DNA from 2 places in the Thermodesulfovibrio sp. 1176 genome. Region 1 is predicted to be linked to the other one. Evidence: riboswitches for the same ligand, from Rfam matches in the RefSeq annotation. Region 1 holds a riboswitch; the other holds the start of a gene.

Region 1 (7,740 bases):
AGAATATGCTCAGGTAGCTTATCAATCAATTAAAGAGGCTCTTAAAAACTCTATTGATGTTATTTATGAGGTAGTAAATAATCCAAAAAAAGTAATCAGTGATGCAAAATTAGAAATAAATAAAAACCCTTCGAATACCTTTGCTTACACAGTTATTGCTAATCGCTCTTTAAAACTTGGAGATTATGCAGAAGCTTTAGCAGCAGCTCAGATGATTACTCAGCTTGACCCTAAAGATACAAATGGATATTTTTTACTCTATAAAATCTATAAAGCTCAGAGAAAAATAAAAGGTGCTATGGAGCAACTCGAACAGGCATTTACTCTAAAACCTAACAATGCTACACTTTTTATCCATCTATACAATTTTTATATTGAACAGGAAAAACCTGATAAAGCTATGAATGCTGTAACAAGATACATGCAAGCAAGACCTGATGACAAATATGCTGCAACATATCTTGGAATGCTTTATTTGACAAAGGGGAAATATGATGATGCCATTTCAATCTCACAAAAAATGATTGATTCTTTAAAATTTTATGGAATTGGAGCATCAATTTCAAAAGAAAAAGACTTAACGGTAGTTAAATCTGTTGAAAAAGAGGCTCCTGCAGAAAAGGCTGGTATTAAATTAGGAGACATAATAAAAGAAATTGACGGAACATCTACAGAAGAGCTTAAGATTGACGAAGTTGTCAAAAAATTAAGAGGCGGTGAAGGAACAAAAATCAATCTTAAGATTAAAAGAAAAGACACTGAAGAGCCGATAAATCTGACTCTAACAAGACAAAAATTTTATAGCCAACCATCTTTAGTGACAAGTTATCTGGGAATTACAGGTATGGCTCAGATACATAAAGGAAACATCAAGGAGGCAAAAGAAATAATAAACGAGGCTTTGAACATTTCAAAATCTACGGGTTTAGGCATTATTCCTCTTAAAGCTTATTCCACATTGCTACTTGTTTCTAAGGAATATGATAAATTGATTAATGATTTTTCAAAAATTGATAACGATTATGTCAAATTGCTTATTGCAACAGCCTATGCTAAAAAAGGAGAGTATGATAGATCTTTGAAAATTTTCAGAACAGTTAATAAAAAAGAATTGTCAATCACAGAAAAAACTCTTAAAGATTTTTATGAAGCAACAGAACCTTACATACAGGAGATAGAAAAACAAGCTATAAACTATGAAAAGGCAGGTAATATTAGCAAAGCATTAAAAATATATGGAGAAATCATAGATATTGTCTCTGAAGATAAAGCATCATTGATAAGGAATAAAGTATCAAGATATATTATGCTTAATCCAGCTGTTGTTGAAATTTCAGGCACTGCAAGACAGCACTTTTTAAACTCTGAAGTTTTATTTAATGCTGGTAAATATGAAGAGGCTTTGCAGGAGCTTGAAAAAGCCAAGTCCTATATTCCTTTCAATCCACAGATTTATTTTAACTCTGCGTTGGTTTGTGAAAAAATTGCTGATTACAAGGGAGCAATAAAGAACATGGAGATATTTTTACAACTACAGCGGGAGCATCCTCAGGCACAGGCAATTAAAGATCAGATTTATAAATGGAAGTTTATACTTGAAAGGGAAATTTAAATGGGCTTGATAAGTCAATTAAACAAACCAATTATGTTTATCTTTATAACTATAATATTGTTTGTAAATTCTTCCTATGCGCAAAAGACTGGTGTAGATGAAAATATAATAAAAAATTTTACATATCATATAAAATTAGAAGATACAAAAATTGCCTTTAAAAATGGTAAGTATGAGTCTGAAGGTTCATTAAAAGGTTATATTAAAGCATGGATAGTTAAATATGCTTTTGCAGATATAAATAAAGATGATAAGATGGATGCTGTGGTTATTCTTGCTCATACAGGTGGAGGAAGTGGCACTTTTTTTGAATTAACAGCTTTAATTACTGAAAGAGAAAATATTAAACAGACTAATTCCCTTTTACTTGGTGACAGAGTAGAAATTAATGATATCAAAATAGTTGATGAAGTCTCTTTACCACGTACATCTTTTAAGTCTTCAAAGAAAATCTATTTAACAATGAAAACTCATAAAACCGATGATCCATCCTGTTGCCCAAGTGAAGTTGTAAGAGAATGCTTTTATTTAACTTTAGCAGATGAGATAAAATCTTGCGAAGATGAATCTGCTCCTGTAGTAAAAAAACCAGCAATTTATCTATATCCAAAAAATAATGAAAATATTACAGTCAAACTGAACATAAAAGGTAATATTACAAAAACAATACCTGAATATAATGAATCCTGGAAGGTGAAGGTAGATAAAAAAGGTATTATTGATAACAAATATTCGTATCTTTTTTATGAGGCATCTCTTGAAAGTCCTGTTAATGTTACAAAGGAAGGATGGATCGTAAAGTATGAACACCTTGAATCGTGGTTTGAAAAATACCTGCCTAAGTTGGGGTTAAACAGAAAAGAGATAAAAGATTTCAAAGATTATTGGTTAAAAGAATTAAAATATGCCAAATTTTATGAGATAAGACTATTAGATAGAGATTTTCTTGATAACAATATGCAATTGCTGATTTCTCCAAAACCAGATACAGTGATTAGAGTAATACTTTACTTTAAACCTGTTGATAAATATAGGAAAATTAAAAATCCTAAACTTACTCAAATTCAAAGAAAGGGTTTTACTTTAGTTGAATGGGGTGGTATAACCACTGATAAAATTCATTAAAAAGGAGTTGAATATGAAAAAGGCTATTTTATTTGTAATCATTTTTACAATTTTATTTACAGGGAATAATGCTTTTTCAGAGCAAAAAGATTCCACAAAAGTTTACATTACCCTTGAAGAAGCAAAAGATTTAATTCCTGATATTTACACACTAAGCATTGCTGTGAATGTCAACTCTATTCAAGAAGCAGAAGTAATTAAAATTCTGGGGAATGTTGACAAGTCAATAAAAAACCTCCGTTTAAATTATAAAGGTGGTAAATACAACGTCTATAGAAATTGTTGGTGGGAGAAGGGAAAGGAAAAATGTTCAGGATACAAAGGCAATGTTTATTATTACTTTGAACTTGAAAAACCAGAACAACAGAATAAAATTCTTGAGACTTTGACAGATCTTCAGGAAAAGTACCAAGATAAAGTAAGTCTTACTATTTCTAATCCAACATGGACAGTTTCAAAAAAGAATTTAAAAATCGCTGAGGAAGAATTAAAGCTTGAAATAATAGATACTGCTCAAACTTTTTCAAAGAAAATGTCTGAAAAAATAGGTAAAATTTGTCATATTACAGATATAAATTATGATGTAAAAAGACCTCCCATATGGTATCCTTTCAGAGATGAAAATATCATGTTAAAATCAGCCACTACAGAGTCTAAAATCAGCCTTGAAGCACCTACTCCTGTAAAAGAAGATCAAAGCATTTCAGTAAAAACATCGATTACTTTGATTTGTAAGTAAAGATTTATCCTATGGGGGACTCTTTACAAAGAGTCCCCCATAGGAAGAAATAATCCCATGAAAATACGCATTGATCAATTACTTTATAAAAGAGCAATAACTGAAAGCAGAGAAAAAGCCCGGGCACTTATTCTTGAAGGCAAAGTTATTGTAAACGGTCAAAAAATTGATAAACCTGGAACAATGGTTAATCAAAATGCTGAAATAACAATCTGTGGCGAGACTCTTCCCTATGTAAGCAGAGGTGGGCTTAAACTTGAAAAGGCATTAAAGGAATTTTCAATAGATGTTAAAGAAAAAGTAGCAATGGATGTTGGTGCAAGCACAGGAGGATTTACAGACTGCCTGATTCAACATGGAGCTAAAAAAGTTTATGCGATAGATGTGGGATATGGACAACTTGCCTGGAAATTAAGAACAGACCCAAGAGTTATTCCCATTGAAAAAACAAATATTAGATATATTCAAAAAGAAAAAATCCCTGAAAAAATAGATATTGTTACAGTAGATGTCTCTTTTATATCCCTTAGGCTTGTTATTCCTAAAATTCTTGAATTTCTTAAGCCCGATGGTGAAATTGTAGCATTAATTAAGCCACAGTTTGAAGCAGGGAAAGGGGAAGTTCCTCGAGGAGGGGTTATAAAAGATGCTGAAAAAAGAGAAAAAATTATAAAGGAAATGAGAGACTTTTTTGAAAGTCTCGGATTAAAAGTCATTGGTATAACCCAATCTCCTATCCCTGGACAGAAAGGAAATATTGAATATTTAATTTATTCAATCAATACTAAACAATAGCACCAAATATCATTCCAGAAATTGTTGCCATAATTATAACTAAACTTACGTAAACAGCAGTTTTTTTAAATCCTATTGTTCTCATTATGACAATCATACTCGGAAGACTAAGAGCTGGTCCTGCAAGAAGCATTGCAAGGGCTGGGCCTTTACCCATTCCAGCACCTAACAATCCCTGAATAATTGGCACTTCTGTTAATGTTGCAAAGTACATAAAAGTACCTACAATGCTTGCTATTAAATTAGCCTGTAAAGAATTATCTCCTACAGTAGAATAAACCCACTCAGAGGGTACAATACCTTCATGCCCAACTCGTCCAAATAAAAAACCTGCTACAAGGACACCTATGAAAAGTAATGGAATTATTAGATAGGCATAATACCATGTCTGATAAACCCATTGAACAAGTTCATCTTTATTAAACCACTTGAGACTCCAAATCAAGACAAGGGTAAAAAATCCTATGGCTAATATCCATTTAAGATTGTAAACAATCCACCAGAAGGCAACGGCTCCTTCCTGAGGTCTGCCCCAATTAGCAAAAATTAGAAGCCCTATCATAAAAAATAAATGCATTGCCACTTGATAAAGCGGTTTAGACTGTAGCCCTGAAACTTCAAAATTCTCATCTGACTGTCTTTTCTTTTCCTCTTTTAAAAAAATTAAATGCATGAGTAAACCTATGATAACACTGAAAAGCACCGCTCCTACTGCTCTTGCTATACCAATATCCCATCCAAGAACTCTGGCAGTCAAGATTATTGCTAAAACATTAATTGCAGGACCAGAATACAAAAAAGCAATTGCAGGACCAAGTCCCACTCCTCTTTGATAAATACTCATAAAAAGAGGAAGAATTGTACAGGAACATACTGCCAGTATCGAACCAGATATGGCAGCTACACCATAGGAGAGCACCTTATTTGCCTTTGCACCGAAATATTTCATAACAGAGGCTTTATTTACAAAGACAGCTATTGCTCCCGCAATGAAAAAGGCAGGGACCAGGCAAAGAAGAACATGTTCCTGGGCATACCATTTAGCTAAAGCAAGGGATTCAAATATTGCCTTTGTAAACCTCTGATTTTCAATGGGAAGAAAGTAAAAGACAATAAAAATAAAAAAAATCAAAGCAAGTTTGTATCTTTCCTTCAATTTAGCCTCCCTTTTAATTATGTTTTACAATAACGAGGGGATTGATTGGCTTTAAAATTTTTTAAAGCTTCAAGTTCCTTTTTAATTTGTTCATCTGAAATTTTTTCAAGAACAGAAAGAATTAAAAATCTTTTAAATATATCCACATCATCAAGGCTGTAAAGAATCCATTTTCCCTTTCTTCTTATTTTTACTAATCCTGCCTCCTTTAATATTCCTAAGTGAAATGAGACCTTCGGTTGCACCATATCTAATGCTGAAACTATCTCACATACACAAAGTTCGCCCTTTTCAAGAAGTTTGATAATTTTTAAACGCGTCTCGTCAGATAAAGCATGAAAAATTTTAACAATTTCTTTCATAAAGAAATATAAAAAAATTTTTATATATATGTCAACTGAATTTTTTTATTCTTGACATACTATTAAGAATTAATTTAATCTCAAAAATGCTGGATATAAGGGAAGAGGGGTGAGAATCCCCCGCTGCCCCGCAGCCGTGTAGGGAACGAAAGCCCATGAATGCCACTGTCTGCAAATGCAGATGGGAAGGCGGGCAAGTAGGCGCATTAGCCCTAAGCCGGAAGACCTATCCAGCCTGATAGCCTTTGGCTGTCAGAAAACCTCGAGGGAGGAAAATTTATGCCTGTTAAAACAACTGTCTTTGGTTATCCTAAAATTGGACCTCAAAGAGAACTTAAAAAGGTCCTTGAATCCTATTGGAATGGTAAAATCTCTCAAGCAGAACTTATGGAAGCATCTGAAAATTTAATCCTCAACAATGCTAAAACAATTGCAAAGCACGGAATTGACATTATTCCATCAAATGAATTTTCCTTCTACGATTTTATTCTTGATCTTTCATTAATGTTCAATGTAATTCCAGAAAGATTTAGAAAAATTGAAAATCCTCTGGAAAAGTATTTTGCAATTGCAAGAGGAACAGCAGATGCACCTGCTTCAGAGATGACAAAATGGTTTAACACAAACTATCACTACATTGTTCCTGAAATTGAAAGTAATACCGAGTTTGAAATCACAGAAAATAAGCCCTTGAAGGAGTATGAACTTTTAAAATCATCTCTTAATTTTAAAACAAAACCTGTTATAACAGGACCTTTTACCTATCTTTACTGTGCAAAAGTAGCAGACTACGCTTATTTTCTTGATAAAATAACTTCTGTTTACCGCGGTCTCCTTAAAGAACTTGAGGAATCTGGTGTAGAGGAAGTTCAATTTGATGAGCCTGCGATGGTTCTTGATTTAGATAATAAAACTATGAGAGAAGTCATTGACTGTTATAAAAAAATTACAAAGCCTTTTAACAAAATAAAAATCTATGTTCAGACTTATTACGAGGCTTTATCAGAATATGAAAGGATGGTTTATGAACTACCAGTCCATGGCATAGGATTTGATTTTGTAGATGGGAAGGAAAATCTTGAAAACATTTCAAAGTTCGGCTTTCCAAAGGATAAATTTCTAATAGCAGGTGTTGTCTCAGGAAGAGACCCCTGGAGGACAGATTTTAAAGAAATTCTAAAACTCATTGAAATACTTACAAAATTCACTGAAAAAATAATTCTTTCAAACTCCTGTCCTCTCATACATCTTCCAGTAACAATTAAAAATGAACACCTTCCTGAAGAACTCTTAAAGGTATTAAGCTTTGCTAATGAGAGACTTGAAGAACTTGCGATTCTTAAAACAGTAATAAATGAGGGGAAAGAACCACCTCTGCAGGATTTATCTATGAAATTTGTTAATCTAAATGTTTCAGAAAAAGTTTCTCAGATTAGTCAAAAGACTCTTCAGAGAAAACCTGAATTTGCAGAGCGATATAAAAAACAGATGGAAAATTTAAAACTGCCTTTATTCCCCACAACAACAATAGGAAGCTTCCCCCAAACTACTGAATTAAGAAAAGCAAGGGCAGATTACAAAGTTGGCAGAATCTCCCTTGAGGAATACGAGAACTTTATCAATAATGAGATAAAAAAAGCAATAGAGATTCAGGAAAAAATCGGACTTGATGTTCTTGTTCATGGAGAGTTTGAAAGAACTGATATGGTTGAATTTTTTGCTGAAAAGCTACAGGGATTTGCTATAACAAAAAATGGATGGGTTCAGTCCTATGGCTCAAGATGTGTAAGACCACCGATAATTTATGGTGATGTATGGAGAGACAAACCTTTAATTCTTAAAGAAACGCTTTATGCCCAGTCTCTCACAAAAAAACCAGTAAAGGGCATCTTAACAGGACCTGTTACAATTCTTCAGTGGTCCTATCCAAGAAAAGATATTCCAAAAGAGG
Region 2 (7,740 bases), on a different contig from region 1:
CGTGGAGATGTGGTGGATATTTACGCATCCCATTGTTTAGATAAAGCATACAGGGTAGAATTTTTTGATAATGAAATTGATGCAATCTATGAAATAGACCCCCTTTCAGGAACAAGGATTAGAAGAATTCATAGAATTTTTATTCCACCAGGTAGTCATTGGGTAACTCCAGAGCCGAGACTCATAGAAGCATTAAAAACAATTGAGGAAGAATTGGAGGAAAGAATAAGATATTTCAAAGAGCGAGGAGAAGATCAATTTGCAGAGCGAATCGAAAAAAGAACCCGTTTTGATATGGAACTTTTAAGCCAGTTTGGACACTGTCATGGAATAGAAAACTACTCAAGACATCTTAGTGGAAGACTTCCTGGTGAGCCTCCATTCACTTTGATTGATTACATATATGCAGGACCATCAAAGGGAGATTTTTTAACAGTTATTGATGAAAGTCATGTAACGGTGCCTCAGATTGGCGGAATGTATGAGGGTGACCGTTCAAGAAAACAAACTCTTGTTGATTATGGATTTAGACTTCCATCGGCACTTGATAACCGACCATTGAAATTTGAAGAGTTTGAACATAGAATGAATTATGTAATTTATGTTTCTGCAACGCCAGGGGATTATGAAATTGAAAAATCAAATGGAAGAATAATTGAGCAAATTATAAGGCCAACAGGTCTTGTTGACCCAAAAATGGAAGTGCATCCAGCAAAAAATCAAGTTGAAGACCTTCTTGATGAAATCCAGAAAAGAGTTGAAAAGGGAGAAAGAGTTCTTGTAACAACCCTTACAAAAAAAATGGCAGAGGATTTAACTGATTATTATACAAGCTTAGGAATTAAAGCAAAATATTTACATTCAGATATTGACACCCTTGAAAGAATTGAAATTTTAAGAGATCTCAGACTCGGAAAGTTTGATGTCTTGATAGGCGTAAATCTCTTAAGAGAAGGGCTTGACCTTCCTGAAGTCTCCCTTGTTGCAATATTTGATGCAGACAAAGAAGGATTTCTTCGCTCAGAAAGGTCTCTTATACAGACAGCAGGAAGAGCATCAAGAAATGTAAATGGCACTGTAATTCTTTATGCAGATACCGTTACAGAGTCAATGAAAAAAGCAATTGAAGAGACTGAAAGACGTAGAAAAATTCAGCTTGAATACAACAAAAAAATGGGAATTGTCCCTGAAACAGTAAAAAGTAAGATTAAAGATATACTTTCGTCAATTTATGAAAGAGATTACTTTACTGTTGATGTTGTAGAAGAAGAAGTTCAAGAATATGAGCTAAATGAAGAAACTATTAAAAAACTTGAATCTGAGATGAGACATGCAGCAGAAAATCTTGAATTTGAAAAAGCAGCTACAATAAGGGATAAAATATTTAAAATAAAAGAAAAGATGATAAAATTAGGAGCAAAGCTTACTTCTTAATTTTTATATCTACCATTTCCTTTATTCCTTCTATGATTCGAGGACTTAAACGATATACCTTATCACTAACATAAAAAATATTTCCCTTTTTTAAAGCAGTTGTATCTTTAAGTTGAAAAAGTAAATGTTTTACAGTTACTTCATGTCCTGTACCTAAAAATATTACCTCAGGATTCTTTTTAATTATTTCTTCAACATTCATCGAAGAAAATTTTGCAATATTATTTAATCCTAAAATTTTCATGATTTCATCAATATGGGATGACTCTCCCGCAACTATAATTGGTTCATGCCATATAATAAAAAGAGCTTTTTCTCCATGAAAAACCTTTTTTATTTTATTGATTTCTCTTTGAAAATTCTGAGCAACCTCTTTAGCTTTTTTTGTCCTGCCGATTATATTGCCAAGTTTGATTATTTCCTGTGGGAGTTCTTTTAGATTTTTCGGTGCAAAAACATAAACATTAAGTCCTAAATCTATAAGTCTTTTATAAACTTCTTTTGGGGTACCATCTCTTGAAATTATTACAAGGTCAGGTTTTAAAGATAAAATTTTTTCAAAGGAGGGATTTATCATCCCTCCTATTTTAGGTTTATTTTTAACTTCCTCAGGCCAGTTACAATAGTTTGTAACACCAATAAGTTTATCATTAGCTTCAAGATAATACAAAGTTTCTGTCACATTAGGCGCTAAAGAAACTATTCGCTGAGGCTCTTCAGCCAAGACAGAGTTTGTAAAAAAAATAAACAGAAAGATAAGTTGTAAAACAAACATTTTACAAATTAACCGATAATCCTATAAGAAAGTTTCTCCCTGGAGATGGATAATATGTTTTTTCAATTGGAAAGCCTCCCAAAACGCCATATTCTGAATATCTTTTATTAAATAAGTTGTTTATGTCTAAAAATGCTCTTATATTTTTATTTTTATATGTTATTTTTGTATTAAAAACTAAATAACCTTTCTGCTTATCAAAACTGTTTGAAAAATCACTGATGAAAGGACGACTGCCAATATAGATGCAATCAAGATAGAAGCTGAATTCTTTAGTAATATCAGATTTTAATCCAAAAGATGCTTTATGTTTTGGAACATTTGGGATATTTTTACCTTCATATTGTCCACCTTTTATTTTTGCATTAATATAAGAGTAGTTAGTAAATACTGTGAGCCAGCTAAAAATTTTTGCATTTAAAGAAATCTCTATACCATCTCTTTTTGTTTTTCCATCAAGATTTTCATTGTTATAAGTGACAGGATTTAAGAATATTTCATCATAGGTGTAAATTCTGAAGAAGTTAATATTAGAGTATATATTGTCATTAAAGTAATATCTCAAGCCCATTTCGTAGTCATAAGATTTTTGAGGGTTTAATTTTGTATTGACAGTATTGGTATAGAAACTGTAAAGTTCATCTAAAAGAGGATACCTAAAGCTTTTTGTAAAGCTGATATAGGCGTAAGATTCTTTATAAAATTTATAGTTTACACCTACAGTATAGATATCTTCTTGCATAGATACAGTTTCAGTATTTGAAGGATAAAAGTAAAAATCTGCTCTATCATGTCTATATCCCGCAGAAATAGATATATTATCTAAAACATTTAATTCATCATATATATAGTAACCATAATTTTTCTTTCTTAGCTTATATTCACTGGTAAATAGAAAACCAAAAAATACTCCATTATTAATGATTTTATTAGTTGTCTTTTGATAATCAAAGCCTGCTGTTAAAGAGTTTTTCCCCCAGTAAAACTTTTGTTTAAAAATAAACTGAGGAAGAATTCCAAAAGTTTTCATCTCACTATCACCTAAAAAATCTCCCCAATCACCTGAAGCAAAAGATATCCATGCTCTTTTTCTGTAAGAAAGGTCAATTTTAAATATATTGTCTCCCAGAAAATAAATCTCTGGAGTTAACTTTAAATAGTAATCTTCTGTTTCTGAAAAATCATTTGGATGAGTTGACTCTTTCCTTGAAATACCAGCAGAAATATCACTTTCCTTTAATGCACCTGGAAGACCTGTGTTATCCTTGTGATATCCACTATTAAATTTTATATTGATATTACCGTTAATAGAGTAATTTAATTTTAAGCCGAAATCTTTAGATTCTATATCGCTGTTTCTTCGGTATCCATTGGAATTTAAATAACTACCTGAAAGATAAAGAGAAAAGGCATTTAACTCCGCAGTTGCGTATGCATACTGCTTGAATGTCTCGTAACCACCAGCTGAAATTGTTATTCCTGCATTAAGTTTTTCTGTTTTTTTTGTTATAATGTTTATAACTCCACCAGTTGCATTATCTCCGTATAAAACACTTCCCGCTGAACTTCTTATTATCTCTATTTTTTCTACTCGCTCTAAAGGAATTAATAACCAGTCCGTTCCACTAAGGTCTGGTTGATTAATTTTCATTCCATCAATAAGAACGAGTAAGTTGGAAGGAGAGGTTTCTCCAAAGCCTCGAATATCTATATTGTAAGATCTTTTATTTCCTGTAATATCACTTACATGGATACCAAATTTTTTTAAGATATCAGGGATTGTTTGGGCAGTTGAATTTTTAATATCTTCTTCTGATATTACTGTGATGAATGAGGGAATTTTGGAAATTTCTTCATCATATCTCGTTGCTGTAACTATAATATCTTCGAACTGATTTTCTGATGCATAAACTGATTGAAAGGAAAATAAAAAAATTAAAGATAGTAAAACTATAAACATAAAGTTCACCCTCCCGCGAGGAAATTGGAAGCTCAAAGAGCCTCCAGCTGGACAGGTCTTCCGGCTTAGGGCTAATGCACCTACTTGCCCGCCTTCCCATCATGGTATTACCCATGACAGTGGCTTAATGGGCTTTCGTTCCCAACACGGCTGCGGGGCAGCGGAGGATTCTCACCTCACTTCCCTTGAATCCAGCCAAAAAAGTATATAAAAAATTTATATATCAAGTCAAATATTTTTGATTTTAAAGTTTAAGGATTTTCATACTAATTGAAATTACTGTTGAAAAGTCAATAAAATTTTGATAAAATTGGAAAAATTTTTAATGTCGAAGATGTTTTAAAAATTGATATATACGGAGAGTAAGGCAATGAGAACAAAATTTTTATATTTATTTCTAATGTTTATTTTAGTTTTTCCTTCTTTTTTAGATGCCCAGATGAAAACAACAACACCTCCGACAATAAAATCGGTAGATATAGGAAAAACATATTGGTGTGCTGAGATAGAAGATATTTTATTTTCTAAAGAACCTGATCAGGGACAAAAATTATCTGTTGGAGTCAGGATCAGATTTACACAGAAAAAAACAATTCCCGGAATTCAATACCAAAAAATATATGATTGTGCATTTGAAGGACCATCAGGCTTGGCTGTCAAATCATGGTCAAAAACTATGTCTTTGAGGCTTATTGGAATCAAATATTCTGAAAATGAGACTAATCTTTTAGAGTATTACGGACCAACCCCAGCTTTTCCTGTCTATCATTATAGTGGATTTCCAGTTATTGGATTTGTAGTAACTGAAAAAGATTTACAAAAAGGATATATTGATGTGTGGGGATGGGTTTCAAAAGAGCCTCTACAGTGTAGGGATTCTGCAATTTATGCATCTTTTTCTATCTACAATAATCAACACTATAAACAACAGAATGAATGTCATCCACATCCTGATTTCAAAAAGAGTTTTCATCCTAAATGCCTTGAAGTATCGAAGATTCCTGAAGGTATATTAAAAAAGGGTAGGGTTCTGCGAATACCTCAAGAAAAATTTTTAATGGAAAAACTTCCTCCGATAAAATTTATTGGTTTTCAGCCTGATGAATTCGCCAGATTTGTCACAAAAGATAAAGATGGTAAAGAAGTGATTATTTTAAAGGAAAAGACAATATGGTTTAATGACAAGCCTTTAATTACAAGAAAAACTAAAACAGTAGATTTTCAAAAATTTTTGAAGGAAGTAAATGAGATAGAAGAGGGTCTGAACAAATTAGGTTACAGTCTGAGAGATAACAAACCTATAAAAATCAAATATATATATCCAAGAGAACATTTTAAACTGCAAAAGGAAATGATATCAAAGGATTTTTTAAAGAAAGTTACAATTCCCTTACCTTCTCAGGTTACTTGTGAGGGTTATTCAGAGGGTAAATCAGAATTATCTGGTAGACCAAAGGACTCTGTACCCTTTAACTGGGAATGGAAATGTGATGAATCCTTTGGTAATGAAGACTTTGGGGTGAAACTTGTTTCATTCTTAAATATTTCGGGACAACAAAATGATTTAAATATTAATCCTTTTTTCCGTGCTAATATAATGCTTTTTGGTGAAAAAATTGAAGATATTTTAAAAATTGATAAAATAGATAGAACCAAAATTAAAGTAACCTATTTAACTTTAACACCTTTTCCAGAATGGAAAAATGTAGAATACAATTTAAATCAGTTTTATGAAAAAGAACTTTTTAAGAGAAATATTGGATGGAATACAGAGTTTGAATTTCCAGTTGGTCCCATTAACATAAAAGGAGAAATAGGTTTTAAAGGAATAGCAAAGATTGATGCTTATGGTCTTCTTAATTTGAGCCCACCAGAGACTAAAATTGGAATCACTCCATTTGTTGAACTAAAAACATACGGAGAATTGGGAGCAAGTTATGAAATAGTTTCAGCTGGTATCGGCGGAGAAATTATTCTCATTAGGGATATCTTAGATTTAAGTGCTGAATTAAAGTTTATGCAATCATCAAAAGCAGAAAACTACTCATATTTTTTGTTTTCTGTTAATGGGACAAATGATATGACACTTCTATCAGGAAATTTATATGTATGGGGAGAAATTGATTATCTAATAGGCTCAAAAAAATTTGAGATAGAGTTTTATAGTTTTGATGGATTAAGAATTCCAAGCTCTGCAATGTTCAATAAAATTATAAACAAAAAAATTTATGCAGAAAAAGACCATAGATTATGGCTAAAAATTGATAAAATTTATGGAATTACTCCATATGCTCCAAAAAATGAAAAATTATATATTGAACCTGTAGATTATTATCTTAGCGTGAATATTGACGGACAAAGCTATACAAAATTACTAAAAGATTATAATAGAGACGGAATTTGGGGTAATGCAATAGGTGAATATGAAGATCAAATTTTTGAAATTCCTCTTTTATCCTATAAGAAAATACCAATAAGTATTGAAGTATTACAAAGGTATAAGATCGGAACACTTGAATTTAAAAATACTCTTGATTTTGCAAAGGGAATATGGGAAAAGGTTGAATTATGTTATGATCCTGCAACAAGAACTTTTATTGGAACTAAATCAGGAAGTGAAGATGAAGAAATCACATCTATAGGAGATACAAGCTATTGGGGTGAGCGAAATCATGGAATTAAATTTAAACTAAATCAATCTTATTTTAAACCCGCTCCAAGTAAAGCAAAATAGAGAAAAAACAAAAATAGAAAACTATATGATTTTTTAGTATATTTACGTTAATCATTCCAGTTTTTACCAGGTTTTCCCCAGTCATAATTATCATATTTACCTATTGGATAATCGTAGGTTGATTCATAGGCAAGAAATTCTTCATCACCATTAATATTTTTAAAATCTTCATCATCACCCCAGTAAGTTTGAAACTTCGCAGGATCAAAACCCATAGCAGATTCTAATCTATCTGGTACACCATCACCATCTTTGTCTTCCTGTGATATCTTCTGTGGAGTTTTTCCTCTCCACCATGTATGGTAATGGTTAAAATGAGTAAATTCATGCATGATTATAACTGCAAAAGTATCAATGTGAGTATATGTAACGAGTTTTTTCTCTGTAAGAGTTGAGGGAACATTTCTGTTTACAAGAGGAATTGTAATTTTAAAATCTTTATCTGCTTTTTCTGTGAGATTACATACATGTATTGTTTTGAATAGATAATCAGGCTTAAAAATTGCCATTACATGTTCACCTGTGCATAAATCAAATTCTGTTCCTCCAAACTCGATGTTAACATTCTGTCCAAAAGGAATGGCAGATGGAGTTTGTTTCCAGTAATAAAACCAGTTAGGATATTTACCTTCTGGATTGTTTTTTGCATCACGAGGATAAAAAATCATAACCTCTTTTGTATCCTCTAATGTGCAACCATCAATTTTAATGCGGGCTTTAACTTTCTGTCTGCCAAAGGCTTCAACATTAGGTGGTAATCCTTTATACATTACCTCTGCTCTTGGCCCTTTTGGATTAAATGAACCAGAAGAAGGCTGAATAATCCTGTATGAACCT

What was found. A riboswitch is a leader RNA that binds a small molecule or an ion and turns the genes downstream of it on or off. The one in region 1 is predicted to bind cobalamin.
Region 2: it holds a riboswitch for cobalamin, as region 1 does, so the genes downstream of both, QI155_RS08020 (TonB-dependent receptor) here and metE (5-methyltetrahydropteroyltriglutamate--homocysteine S-methyltransferase) in region 1, are expected to answer to the same signal.

The regions. Positions count from the first base shown of each region.
Region 1 covers NZ_JARZRZ010000001.1:105,758-113,497, reverse strand. The annotation lists gene QI155_RS00590 (tetratricopeptide repeat protein) at 1-1,612, shown strand, start outside; gene QI155_RS00585 (hypothetical protein) at 1,613-2,737, shown strand; gene QI155_RS00580 (SIMPL domain-containing protein) at 2,751-3,476, shown strand; gene QI155_RS00575 (TlyA family RNA methyltransferase) at 3,534-4,271, shown strand; gene QI155_RS00570 (permease) at 4,261-5,427, opposite strand; gene QI155_RS00565 (metalloregulator ArsR/SmtB family transcription factor) at 5,445-5,789, opposite strand; cobalamin riboswitch at 5,848-6,038, shown strand; gene metE (5-methyltetrahydropteroyltriglutamate--homocysteine S-methyltransferase) at 6,069-7,740, shown strand, end outside.
Region 2 covers NZ_JARZRZ010000004.1:50,950-58,689, forward strand. The annotation lists gene uvrB (excinuclease ABC subunit UvrB) at 1-1,434, shown strand, start outside; gene QI155_RS08015 (helical backbone metal receptor) at 1,424-2,209, opposite strand; gene QI155_RS08020 (TonB-dependent receptor) at 2,211-4,169, opposite strand; cobalamin riboswitch at 4,202-4,412, opposite strand; gene QI155_RS08025 (hypothetical protein) at 4,540-6,903, shown strand; gene QI155_RS08030 (hypothetical protein) at 6,951-7,740, opposite strand, start outside.